4 regions of the Streptomyces sp. CAI-85 genome follow, and region 4 is predicted to be linked to each of the others. Evidence: riboswitches for the same ligand, from Rfam matches in the RefSeq annotation. Region 4 holds a riboswitch; each other region holds the start of a gene.

The links. Region 4 has a riboswitch for cyclic di-AMP ahead of G6W55_RS27830 (M23 family metallopeptidase). Riboswitches for the same ligand answer to the same signal wherever they lie in the genome.
Positions count from the first base shown of each region.
Region 1: linked by a shared signal. The riboswitch ahead of G6W55_RS29410 (M23 family metallopeptidase) and the one ahead of G6W55_RS27830 (M23 family metallopeptidase) in region 4 are both predicted to bind cyclic di-AMP.
Region 2: linked by a shared signal. The riboswitch ahead of G6W55_RS27330 (transglycosylase SLT domain-containing protein) and the one ahead of G6W55_RS27830 (M23 family metallopeptidase) in region 4 are both predicted to bind cyclic di-AMP.
Region 3: linked by a shared signal. The riboswitch ahead of G6W55_RS05540 (transglycosylase family protein) and the one ahead of G6W55_RS27830 (M23 family metallopeptidase) in region 4 are both predicted to bind cyclic di-AMP.

Region 1 is NZ_JAANNX010000046.1:18,130-21,329, forward strand. Features, by position in the region: gene G6W55_RS29405 (GntR family transcriptional regulator) at 1-589, opposite strand, end outside; gene G6W55_RS29410 (M23 family metallopeptidase) at 797-1,549, opposite strand; cyclic di-AMP (ydaO/yuaA leader) riboswitch at 1,564-1,730, opposite strand; gene G6W55_RS29415 (pitrilysin family protein) at 2,016-3,200, opposite strand, start outside.
Region 2 is NZ_JAANNX010000036.1:16,669-19,868, reverse strand. Features, by position in the region: gene G6W55_RS27335 (HAD family hydrolase) at 1-722, shown strand, start outside; gene G6W55_RS27330 (transglycosylase SLT domain-containing protein) at 749-1,234, opposite strand; cyclic di-AMP (ydaO/yuaA leader) riboswitch at 1,238-1,446, opposite strand; gene G6W55_RS27325 (polyprenyl synthetase family protein) at 1,981-2,991, shown strand.
Region 3 is NZ_JAANNX010000002.1:548,255-551,454, forward strand. Features, by position in the region: gene G6W55_RS05530 (cytochrome P450) at 1-187, shown strand, start outside; gene G6W55_RS05535 (transglycosylase family protein) at 396-1,406, shown strand; cyclic di-AMP (ydaO/yuaA leader) riboswitch at 1,611-1,779, shown strand; gene G6W55_RS05540 (transglycosylase family protein) at 1,784-2,521, shown strand; gene eno (phosphopyruvate hydratase) at 2,897-3,200, shown strand, end outside.
Region 4 is NZ_JAANNX010000038.1:20,845-24,044, forward strand. Features, by position in the region: gene G6W55_RS27820 (TnsA-like heteromeric transposase endonuclease subunit) at 1-549, opposite strand, end outside; tRNA gene G6W55_RS27825 (tRNA-Met) at 791-864, shown strand; cyclic di-AMP (ydaO/yuaA leader) riboswitch at 1,180-1,354, shown strand; gene G6W55_RS27830 (M23 family metallopeptidase) at 1,362-2,414, shown strand; gene G6W55_RS27835 (aldo/keto reductase) at 2,509-3,200, shown strand, end outside.

The DNA of each region.
Region 1 (3,200 bases), on a different contig from region 4:
CGGTGTGCAGCGCCGTGAGCGCCCGCGCGCGGTCTCCGTCGCCGCGCGCCACCGCGTCCACGATCGCGCCGTGCTGGACCCAGGACTCCACCGGGTCGGCCGGGGCGTCCACCGCGTACATCCAGGCGATCTTGTGCCGGAGCTGGGTGAGCATCGAGGTCAGGGCCTGGCTCCCGGAGGCCTGGGCGAGCGTCTCGTGGAACCAGCCGCCCAGGGAGCGCAGATCCTCGCTGTTGCCCCTCCTGGCGCGCTCCTGGCCCAGCCGGACGAGTCCGCGCAGCACCTTCAGATGGGCCTCGGTGCGGCGCTGGGCGGCGCGGGCGGCGCCGAGCGGTTCGAGGAGCATCCGCATCTCCAGCAGGTCGGCCGCCTCGTGCTCGGTGGGCTCGGCCACGCACGCGCCCGCGTGCCGGCGTGTGACCACGAAGCCCTCGGCCTCCAGGGTGCGCAGCGCCTCGCGGACGGGGACCCGGGAAACTCCGTAGCGGCGGGCGAGGAGTTCCTCGGTGAGGCGGCTGCCGCGCTCGTAGACACCGGCGACGATGTCGTCCCGGATCGCCGTGCACACCGAATGCGCCGGAATACGCATGACCGACCTCCGCCTTAATCCCCGTGAAACGTCGACGATTGACGTGTGTTCCGTGACTCTATTGCAATGAGCCGGAATTTCCGACGGCAGGCCGGAATCCAGGGATATTTTTTGGACAGCGGGTGCCCGAAAACGACGAAAGCCCCGGCCGTGGGGCCGGGGCCGGACGATGTGTCGCCGTCCGCCGTCAGAAGCTGTCGTGCGTCGTCAGAGGTTCACGCCGTGCGAGCGGAGGTAGGCGACCGGGTCCAGGTCGGAGCCGTACTCCGCCGTGGTGCGGGCCTCGAAGTGCAGGTGCGCGCCGGTGACGTTGCCGGTCGCGCCGGACAGGCCGATCTGCTGGCCCGGGGTGACCTGCTGGCCGACCGAGACACCGATGGAGGACAGGTGACCGTACTGGGTGTACGTGCCGTCGTTCATCTTGATGACGATCTGGTTGCCGTACGCGCCGCCCCAGCCGGCCTCCACGACGGTGCCCATGCCGACCGCGTGCACCGGGGTGCCGCTGGAGGCGTGGAAGTCGACGCCGGTGTGGCTGCCGGAGGACCACAGAGAGCTGCTGGCCTGGTAGCCGGTGGAGACGTAGGAGCCGCTGATCGGCATCACGAAGGTGTTGAGGCGCTTGCGCTCGGCCTCACGGGCGGCACGCGCGCGTGCCTCGCGCTCCTCGGCGGCCTTCTTGGCGGCGGCCTCGCGGGCGGCCTCCTCGAAGGCGGCTTCCTTCTGCGCCATGACCTGGTTGTCGATCTGGTCGGCGACGTCGTCGCCGGTGACCACGGGGATCAGCGCGGTCTGCGCGGGGGCGGGTTCCGCGGCGAAGGCCGGGGAGGAGGCGACAGTGGCCATCACGCCGGTGGTGGTGAGAGCCGCGACGCCGGCCGCGCGGGCGCTGGTGCGCTGCATCCGGCTGGGGCGACGGTGCTTCCCGGCCGGCTTCCCGGCGGCGTAGGTGAACGCCATGAAGTTGGGCGGTCCTTTCCTTCCTTCTCGCCTACCGGGTTAGCTGACGGGTTCGGAGCAGGAAGGTCTCCTACGGGCCCCCTCGCGTACGCGCGGGCGTCCGATTCACCCCAGGGACTGCACAGAGTGGGTCCCCGGCTCCCCTGGCTCGCGCCGTACGGGGACTCGGCGATGACTGTCCGGTGCCGCGGATGCGGCGCACTGCCTGACGAACAGCCCGACTGACGCTATGCGGCGCCGCTTTCAATCCTCAAACGGATCACGGTTTTTGTAGCGCACGCCACAGGGCAGACAGGCAGCCTCCGCATCAATTCGGACATCTGGCGGCCCTGGTGACGCTTCCGTCGCCCAGGGCCGCCCGACGCGTGTGGCGGACGTACGCGCGTACGCGGCCGCGCAGTTGTCCGTTTGCCGGCTACTCGGCGTGTCCGGCTACTCGGCGTGTCCGGCTACGCGGTGTGTCCGGCTACTCGGCCGCGACGACCGTCACCTCGCCGATCCCGAGGGCCGCCACGGCGTCCCGGATCTGCGAGGCGTCGCCCACGAGGACCGTGACCAGGCGGTCCACCGGGAAGGCGTTCACGGCCGCCGCGGTGGCCTCCACGGTGCCGGTCGCGGCCAACTGCTGGTACAGCGTGGCCTGGTAGTCGTCGGGCAGGTGCTGCTCGACCTGGTCGGCGAGCGTGCCCGCGACGGCGGCGGCGGTCTCGTACTTCAGCGGCGCCACACCGACGAGGTTCTGCACCGCGACGTCGCGCTCGGCGTCGGTGAGCCCCTCGGCCGCGAGGGTGCGCAGCACCTTCCACAGGTCGTCCAGGGCCGGCCCGGTGTTCGGGGTGTCCACGGAGCCGCTGATGGCGAGCAGCGCGGCGCCCGAGCCGTCCGGGGCGGAACGCAGGACCTGGCCGAACGCCCGCACGCCGTAGGTGTAGCCCTTCTCCTCGCGCAGGACGCGGTCCAGACGGGAGGTGAGGGTGCCGCCGAGGCAGTAGGTGCCGAGCACCTGCGCGGCCCACACGCGGTCGTGCCGGTCGGCGCCGATCCGGCCGATCAGGAGCTGCGTCTGGACGGCACCCGGGCGGTCCACGATGACGACCCGGCCGGCGTCGTCGGCGGTCACCGGAGCGACCGGCAGGGGCTGGGCCTGGGAACCCGTCCAGGCGCCCAGGGTGTCGCCGAGCAGCGCCTCCAGGTCGACACCGGTGAGGTCGCCGACGACCACGGCGGAGGCGGTGGCGGGCCGGACGTGCTTCTCGTAGAAGGCACGGACGGCCGCCGAGTCGATGTTCTCGACGGTCTCCGCGGTGCCCTGGCGGGGGCGCGACATGCGCGCGGTGGCCGGGAACAGCTCCTTGGACAGTTCCTTGGCCGCGCGGCGGGAGGGGTTGGCCAGCTCGTGCGGGATCTCGTCCAGGCGGTTGCGGACCAGGCGTTCGACCTCGCTGTCGGCGAACGCGGGCGCGCGCAGGGCGTCGGCGACCAGGCCGAGCGCCTTCGGCAGCCGGGAGACGGGCACCTCCAGGCTCAGCCGGACGCCGGGGTGGTCGGCGTGTGCGTCGAGGGTGGCGCCGCAGCGCTCCAGCTCGGCGGCGAACTCCTCGGCGGAGTGCTTGTCGGTGCCCTCGGAGAAGGCGCGCGCCATGATCGTGGC
Region 2 (3,200 bases), on a different contig from region 4:
CGCTCGACGCGCTCGCGCGGGTGGCGGCCGCCGGCGCACGCCATCTGGTCGTGACGGGCCGACCGGCGCCCCGCGTACGGCCGTTGCTCGACCGGCTGCACAGCAGGGGGCTCGCGGTGTGCGGCCAGGGCGCGCAGTTGTACGACGCCGGCGCGAACCGTCTGCTCTGGTCGGTCACCCTGGACCGGGAGTTGGCCGAGACCGCGCTCGGCAAGATCGAGGCCGAGGTCGGGCAGGTGTACGCGGCCGTCGACCAGGACGGCGTCGACGGGCTCACCCTCATCGAGCCCGGCTACGAGATGCCGCACCCGACCCTGCCGGCGCTGCGGGTCGCCTCCCGGGACGACCTGTGGTGCGAGCCGATCAGCAAGGTGCTGCTGCGCCATCCGGCCCTGTCCGACGACGAGTTGGCGGCGACGGCCCGCTCGGTGGTGGGCTCGCTCGCCACGGTCACCATGTCGGGGCCCGGCACGGTGGAGCTCCAGCCGTGCGGGATCACCAAGGCGACGGGCCTGGCGCTGGCCGCCGAGCACCTCGGGGTGGGCCCGGAGGAGACCGTTGCCTTCGGGGACATGCCCAACGACATCCCGATGTTCGTGTGGGCCGGTCACGGCGTGGCGATGGCCAACGCGCACCCCGAGCTGAAGGCGCTGGCCGACGAGGTGACGACGTCGAACGAGGACGACGGCGTGGCCGTCGTCCTCGAACGTCTCTATCCCTGACCGGCCTCCGAAATCCGGGGGTCGGCTCAGTACGCGCCGAACACGTTGTCGATCGAGCCGTAGCGCGCGGCCGCGTAGTTGCAGGCGGCGGTGATGTTGGCGACCGGGTCGAACGGGTCGAACGAGGTCCCGGCCACGTGGTACGCGGTGAAGGTCGGGTCGATCACCTGGAGCAGGCCCTTGGACGGGGTGCCCTTGGCCGCGTTGGAGTCCCACAGGTTGATGGCGGCCGGGTTGCCCGACGACTCGCGGATGATGTTGCGGTGGATGCCGTTGTAGCTGCCCGGGATGCGCTTCTCGGCCATGATCGCGAGGGATTCGCGGATCCAGCCGTCCAGGTTGTTGGGGTACCCGGCGACGGTGGTGCTCGTGTTGCCGGCCGAGGTGGCGGCGGACGCGGTGCTCGCGCCGACCAGCGGCAGGGCGAGCACACCGGCGCCGGCGGCGGCCACGGCGAGGGTGCGGGCGATACGGGTGCGGCGGGTACGGCGGTGCTGAGCGGCAGCGGGCATGACGAGGTTCCTCTCCGGCGCCTGCGAGGTGAGCTGTCGGGTTCGGGCGGGAGCTGCCCGGCCGCGTCCGGACGGACGCGACTTCACCCCGAGCCGTACCGTTGTGTCCGTTTTCGTGGACATTTCGGTAGGGCGACTTACCTGGTTCCCCCGCTCCTGCCATGAGTTCTCGGTGGGTGCCGGGCGGCGGCAGGATTCGGCGTTCCGCCCGACAGGCCGGGAACGTATGCGAGAGCACATGTCCGGAACAAGAGGCCAATTCACAGTTCGGCCCTATTGACCTTGATCAGTGCTCTATGGGGTGCTTGATCCTTTGTGATCGCAAAGCCTCAACTCGCCTGAGTGGCACGAGGAGTCGGGGGGTACCCGCAGGGTGTCGCCCCGCAGGGCCGGATCGGGGGGAGTGAGCCAACTCACCGGCATCCACAAGAGGGGTGAAACGGGCAATAAGCCCATGCTCTGCGTAAAGGGTCACGGCCTTGCCGGGCTTCCGCATTCCCCCGTATTGCCCACCTTGGATTTGCGGTGAATGTCTCTTCATATCGCCTGATCAGAAACATATCGGTCGTGATCCGACACCGCCCGCCCTGAGCAGGGCACCTCCCGGGCGAGTGCATTCGGGCCCGGGCGGACGTGGGGGCTATCGGTGATCGAAACGTGACCGGATACGCTGACTTGAGTGAGCGCAGAGACCTATCGACAAACCGCGTAATCGCCCGTAGACACCAGCAGACAGGAGACCCCTCGTGACCGTCGTCGAGCCGTTCGGGCTGAGCGTGCGGGACCAGGCTCTGGAAGCCGATGTCCAGGCCGGACTGGCGGCTGTCGAGGAAGGCTTGCTCGAGGCCACCAAGAGCGAGGTTCCGTTCATCACGGAGGCCGCACAGCACCTCCTGCGGGCCGGCGGGAAGCGGTTCCGTCCGCTGCTCGTGATGCTCGCGGCGCGCTTCGGCGACCCGTACGCGCCGGGGGTCGTGCCGTCCGCCGTGGTGGTCGAGCTGACCCATCTGGCGACCCTGTACCACGACGACGTCATGGACGAGGCGGCCGTACGGCGCGGGGTGCCCAGCGCCAACGCCCGCTGGGGCAACTCCCTCGCCGTCCTCACCGGCGACTTCCTCTTCGCGCGGGCCTCGCACATCCTGGCCGACCTCGGCCCCGAGGCCGTACGGGTCCAGGCCGAGGCGTTCGAGCGGCTCGTCACGGGCCAGATCCTGGAGACCGCGGGACCGGTCGACGGACGGGACCCGGTCGAGCACTACCTCGACGTGCTCGGCGGCAAGACCGGCTCGCTGGTCGCGGTGTCCTGCCGCTTCGGCGCGATGATGTCCGGCGCCGACGACACGGTCGTCGACGTGCTCACCCAGTACGGCGAGCGGCTCGGCGTCGCCTTCCAGTTGGCGGACGACGTCCTGGACATCGCCTCCGCCTCCCACGAGTCCGGCAAGACGCCCGGCACCGACCTGCGCGAGGGCGTGCCCACGCTGCCGGTGCTGCGGCTGCGGGAGCGCGCCGCCCGGCAGGGGCTCCCCGAGGACGTCGCGCTGTGCGAGCTGCTCGACTCCGACCTCACCGACGACGCCCGGCTCGCCGAGGCGGTCGCCGCGCTGCGCGACCACCCGGCGCTGGAGCAGGCCCGCCGGGACACCGTGCGCTACGCCAAGGAGGCGCGCGCCGCGCTGGCCCCGCTCCCCGAGTGCGACGCGAAGTCCGCGCTGACGGAGCTGTGCGACGCGGTGGTGCACCGGGCGGGCTGAACCGCCGTACCCCTCTCCCGCGGCCCCCCCTCCGCTTCCGTCCCTGCCGTGTCGTCGCGCGACCCCTACGGGTCCGGGCGGGCCACCGCCCCCGGGTGTCATACCGGAGGCGTACACGGAGTTGAGTCCTCGGGGTGACGCTTCGTCGGCTCCGATTTGGTCAGATGGACATCACGGAAAACACCACTCCTCACCGATTCGGGTGAGAA
Region 3 (3,200 bases), on a different contig from region 4:
CCGGCTGGAGGGACAGACCGCGCTCGCCACCCTGCTCACCCGGCTGCCGGACCTCCGACTCGCCGCGGACCCGGCCGACTTGAGATGGCGCGGCGGGCTCATCATGCGCGGACTGCGCACCCTGCCGGTCGCGTTCACACCGGCCGAACCCACCCCGGTGCGTGACGGAGCGATCTCCGCTCCGTGACTGAACGCACGTCAGCGGCAGTGTGACGGGCGTGCGGACCAAAGGTGACCGACTCTCAAGTCTGTGATCTTCACGTGATCTGCGCGGCATTAACTTGTGACAAGTGATCGTCTGCCGATACGTTCACTCGTCAGCGCGGCATCCACGGTTCCGGATGCGTCCGCACCGTTGTCGCGCCGGTCAACGCTGTCCAGAGAAAGGCCCCCGCATGCTCTCCGGGTCCGGTCGTCACCGTCGTCCTCGCCAGGCTCCGGCGCTCCTTGTCGCAGCCGGCGTGACCGGCTCCGCCATCGCGATCCCGCTGCTCGCCGCAACCGGCGCCAGCGCGGCCGAGGGCACGGTGTGGGACCAGGTGGCCCAGTGCGAGACCGGCGGCTCCTGGAGCGCCGACAAGGGCACCGGCGAGTACGGCGGCCTCAGCCTCACCCAGGAGCGGTGGGAGACCTACGGCGGGCTGGACTACGCCGCCAGCCCCGACCTGGCCAGCCGCAACCAGCAGATAGCCGTCGCGCAGAAGCTGCTCGCGGCCGAGGGGGTCGGCGCCTGGGGCACCTGCGGGCTGACCTCCGGACTCACCAAGGAGTCCGGCGCGCTGAACGTGGACACGGGCATAGCTGACGGTTCATCCGGTTCGTCTGGTTTGTCCGACCTGTCCAAGGGGGAGTCCGGCTCCTCGGCGTCCGGCGGCTCCACCGGCTCCGGCGCGACCTCGTCGCCCGACGCCTCCGACTCCGCCGAGGGTCCGGCGAGTTCGTCCCCTTCCTCCTCTTCTTCCCCTTCCCCCTCTTCGTCCGCTTCGTCCACCGACGAGGACGACGCGGCCGCCTCCGAGGGTGCCGCGAAACCGGGCGGTGTGGCGACGGGCGGCGGCACGCCCTCCGGCAGCCCCGAAGCGGACGAGTCGGGCGAGTCGGACAAGTGGGTGCAGGACGTGGGTTCTTGGAGCCTCGTCGACACCGGCTCCCTCGGCTCCGGCGGCCGTCACCGCGGCGCCACCGCCGAGGAGGCCCCGGCGGACGGCCTGGCGCCCGCCTCTGCCGGCCGGCACGCCGCCGAGGAGATCTACACGGTCCAGGACGGCGACTCCCTCGCCTCCATCACCGACTCCCTTGGCCTGGAGGGCGGATGGCGCGCCCTGTACGAGGAGAACCTGGAGCGCATCGGTGCCGACCCGGGCGCCATCGTCCCCGGTCAGACGCTGGACACCGGCGCCGAATAGGGCCGGAACACCCCCAAAGACACCGGGAGTTCACGTCACACTTCGCGCCGAATGTCCGGTTTGGTGAAAGTGTGGGATGAGTCTCAGAAGCCCTGATCGTCTTTGAAATTCCGCGAATTCCGTGTCTACGGTCGAGCCGCTCGGCAACCCGGGCCCCGGTCGTCGCAACGCCGAATCCTGCCAGTGGCGGCCCGGGAACAGTCGTCGCGTCAAGCGCCGCAGGCAGGAGCGGGGGACCCAAGGTAAGTGCCGGAACCGGCGGTCGACGCCGGAACCGGCTTGGGGTGAAGCCGTGCACCGTGAGGTGCGCGGCCGGGCAACTCAACCGGCCCGAACCCGACAGCTCACCTCGCAGGCGTCGGTGAGGGGATCGATCCATGCTGTTTTCCGGTAAGGGCAAGCACCGCCGTCCGTCCAAGACCACCCGCGCCGCCATGATCGCCGGCGTCACCGGTGTCGCCGTCGCCGCCCCGCTGATGGCCGCCGGCAACGCCTCCGCCGCCACCGCCTCCGAGTGGGACGCGGTCGCCCAGTGCGAGTCGGGCGGCAACTGGTCCATCAACACCGGCAACGGCTACTACGGCGGCCTCCAGTTCTCCGCCTCCACCTGGGCCGCGTACGGCGGCACCGCCTACGCCTCCCGCGCCGACCTGGCTTCCAAGACGCAGCAGATCACCATCGCCGAGAAGGTCCTCGCGGGCCAGGGCAAGGGTGCCTGGCCGACCTGCGGCGTCGGCCTGTCCAGCACGCCGTTCAACGGCGGCGGCGCCTCGACCGGCTCCGACAGCGGCTCCTCCTCGGCCCAGACCCCGTCCGCCGCCCCGACCGCGGGCAGCACCGGCTCCCGCGCCGGCGAGCAGCAGGCCGCCTCCCGCTCCGCCGAGCGCCCGGCCGTCGTCAAGCGCGAGCAGAGCACCAAGACCGTCACCACCCCGACCGGCAAGAAGGTCAAGAAGGGCGACGGCGAGTACAAGGTCGTCAAGGGCGACACCCTCAGCACCATCGCGGCCGAGCACAAGGTCAAGGGCGGCTGGCAGAAGCTGTTCCAGCTCAACAAGGGCGTCGTCCAGGACGCCGACCTGATCTACCCGGGCCAGCAGCTCCACCTCAAGTGAGCCGCGGCCGGGCCGTCGCTCCCCCCAGGTGACACCCGGCCCCCAGCGGGACCACAGCTTCCCCACAAGCGGGCCCCGCACACTGAATACCCCGTGAGGGTCACCCCCCGTCCTCACGGGCCCCCGCCCCGGTGCGTCTTCCCCCGTACGCACCGGGGCGGGGTTTTTCGTGCGCCGGTTTTTCGCCTCCGCGCCACCCACCCTTTGTTCCGGGCGGAAACAATGGGTACGGTCTAGGGGTACGGCCTGCCTGTCCACCGGACGGTCTGTCTGTCCACGGGACGGTCGGTCGGCTGCCGACGCCCCGAAGGCGGTTAGGCTCTAGTCGCAAGGCCCACCCGGCCCCGCACACCCAGCGTCACATCCAAGAAGGAGATGCTCGTGCCGTCCATCGACGTCGTCGTAGCCCGGGAAATCCTGGACTCCCGAGGCAACCCCACGGTCGAGGTCGAGGTCGGCCTCGACGACGGCAGCACGGGTCGTGCCGCCGTCCCGTCCGGCGCCTCCACCGGCGCCTTCGAGGCCATCGAGCTGCGCGACGGTGACCCGAACCGCTACCAGGGCAAGGGTGTCGAGAAGGCCGTCCTCGCCGTCATCGAGCAGATCGGCCCCGAGCTGGTCGGCTACGACGCCACCGAGCAGCGCCTGATCGACCAGGCGATGTTCGACCTGGACGCCA
Region 4 (3,200 bases):
GATGTCCTCGTCCGGCACAAGCCCGGCCCGCCGGTAGGCGGCCAGGAACCGCACGTTGGCCAGCAGCACCGGATCCGCCCCCGACCAGATCTCGTACTGCCAGCCGTGGCCCTCCACCAGGTCCCCGGGCCAGGCCAGAGCCTCCGCGATCTTCGGATCAAGAAGGCGGTCGGCCGGCTTCACGTTGACCACGCGCACGTTGCCGTCCCCCAGCACCAGCAGGAAGTCCGGCACGTGCAGCCGCCACCGCCCACCCACCCGCGCCCGCAGACGGCACGGCTGGGCAAAAATCCTGACCACCTGCGGGTCGAAGTCCGCCAGCAGCAGCCGAGCCAGCTCCAGACGGCTCTCATAGACCACCAGCCCACGCGTCGTCGCCGACGCGTACTCCCCGGGATGATGCTTGTGCCCCTTCGCCGACCTGACCCGCCGCCACGGCACGGACCCGTCGAAACTGCCCCGACGCAGCTGGCTGAACTCCACGCTGCGGACCGAGTCGTCCTCGTACCGGATCGAAGCCGTCGCAGACTCCTGACTGCCAGCCCTCACGCTTGTACGCTTGGTGACCATGAGCTGACCGTAGGAAGTCGCCCAGGACCAAGAGGCCGGATGACCGAGAAGTTCCCGGGACTGACCACCACCGACCACAGGTGCTGCTAACGCCACCCGGAAGGTTGCTAGCCGACTGCTAGAGATCGACCGACACTGCTAACGCAGACCCGGAACCTACATCCCCCGGACAACCGATGTGCTTTCCACCCCGGGGATGGCGTAGAGTGGTGTTCACCGACGCGGGGTGGAGCAGCTCGGTAGCTCGCTGGGCTCATAACCCAGAGGTCGCAGGTTCAAATCCTGTCCCCGCTACTGAAGGCCGAGGGCCGGAATCCGAGAGGGTTCCGGCCCTCGGTGCGTTCCGTCCCTCCATGCGCGGTCACCTCCGGTGATCGGTCGTGCGCGCTGCGCATAACAAGTGAGTCACCATCAAAACGGGGATGACTACTGAACGGTTCCCGGGGTAGGGGCGGTGCCGGTCAACTCGCCCGTTTTTCATCGTTCATGGCCTGAAAGTCCAGGCCAGAAATGTTGTTGATCAAGGGGAACAGCTTGGAATAGCGCCCCCGGGTCTATTAACGTTCGATAACGCAGCGCGGTCGTCCCAGCCGTCACAAGCGACGGCTCCGTGCGCACGCGCCGAATCCCGCAAGGGAACCGGGGAACCACCACCTTGGGGTGAATCGCACGGCAGCCGCCGTGACCTCTGAACTCACAGAGTCACGAACGGTATACGCGCGTAGGAGACCTTCCCGCTCCGAACCCGTCAGCTAACCCGGTAGGCGGCGGAAGGAAAGGAGTGCGCCCGCGTGGTGTCCAACCGGCCTGCCCCCGAAGCCCCGTTCGTGCCGAGTCAGCGGTCCGCCGACACCTTCGTCTACGGCGGCGCGCGCACCGACGACGAGGGCCCCTGGGAGGAGTGGAACCCCACCGCGGAGTCCGTCCGCCCGCCCCGGGGCAAGCACCGGGTCGCCAAGCAGCGCGGCGGCGGCGGGTTCGCCCGTAGCTCCACCGTGCTCGGCGTCGGCGTCATCGCCGCCGTCAGCGCCGGCGGGATGGCCAGCGCCAACACCGGCAAGGCCCCGGTCTCCATCTCCCTGCCGGACCTGCCCAACGTCGGCTCGCTGATATCCGACGACGAGCCCGCCGAGGACACCGCCCCCACGCTCAGCAGCTTCGGCAGCGTGACCACCCCGCAGGCCGACGACACCGCCCCGCAGAGCGCCGCCGACGCCGGCGAGGCCCTGCGCAGCCGGATCATGGCCCAGGTCGAGTCGCAGCAGACGCAGGTCGAGACGCAGGCCCAGCTCGCCGCCGCGGAAGCCGCGGCCAAGGCCGAGGCCGACGCCGTCGCCAAGGCCGAGAAGGAGGCGGAGGCCAAGGCCACCGCCGCCAAGGAGAAGGCCGAGGCGGAGGCCAAGGAGAAGGCCGAGGCCGCGCGCCTCGCCGAGCTGGCCACGCAGTACGCGCTGCCGACCTCCTCGTACACGATCACCTCGACCTTCGGTGAGGCCGGCGCCTACTGGTCCTCCGGCTACCACACCGGCCTGGACTTCGCCGCCCCCACGGGCACGCTGATCAAGGCCGTGCACAGCGGCACGATCACGTCGGCGGGCTGGGACGGCTCGTACGGCTACAAGACCGTGCTCACCCTCGACGACGGCACCGAGATCTGGTACGCCCACCAGTCGTCGATCAGCGTCAGCGTCGGCCAGAAGGTCGCCACCGGCGATGTCATCGGCCGCGTCGGCGCCACCGGCAACGTCACCGGCGCCCACCTCCACTTGGAGGTCCACCCGGGCGGCAGCGCGTCGGGCATCGACCCGGGCGCCTGGCTGCGGAGCAAGGGCCTCAACCCCTGAGGTTCCCTCCCCGAGACTGATCCGCCCGCCGCTTCACATGCTGTTCGCACGGCGGGCGGAATCGGTTCGGCACCGGTGACCGTTGGGAAGAGGCATGACCGCTCTTCGCAAGCTCGGCACCTCCGACCTCCAGGTCTTCCCGCTCTCCCTCGGCGGCAACGTCTTCGGCTGGACCGCCGACGGGACCACCTCCTTCGCCGTCCTCGACGCCTACACCGCCGCCGGCGGCAACTTCCTCGACACCGCCGACTCCTACTCGGCGTGGATCGAGGGCAACAGCGGCGGCGAGTCCGAGACCCTGATCGGCCGCTGGACCGCCGCCCGCGGCAACCGCGACGACCTGGTGATCGCCACCAAGGTCAGCCAGCATCCGGACTTCCCCGGCCTGACCGCCGCCAACATCAAGGCCGCCGCCGACGCCTCCCTGCGCCGCCTCGGCACCGACCACATCGACCTGTACTACACCCACTTCGACAAGCCCGAGGTGCCGGTCGAGGAGATCGTCGGCGCCCTCGACGACCTGGTGCGGGCAGGCAAGGTGCGGTACACGGCCGCCTCCAACATCTCGCCGGAACGCCTCCGGGCGTCCCTGGAGTTCTCCGACCGCGAGGGCCTCGCCCGGTACGTGGCCCTCCAGCCCCACTACAACCTGGTCTCCCGCGACACCTACGAGGGCCCCCTCCAGGACCTCGCCGAACGCTCGGGGCTCGCCGCCCTCCCCTACTCCGGGCTCGCCTCCGGCTTCCTCACCGGCAAGTACCGGCCGGGCGGTGCGACGGTGGACAG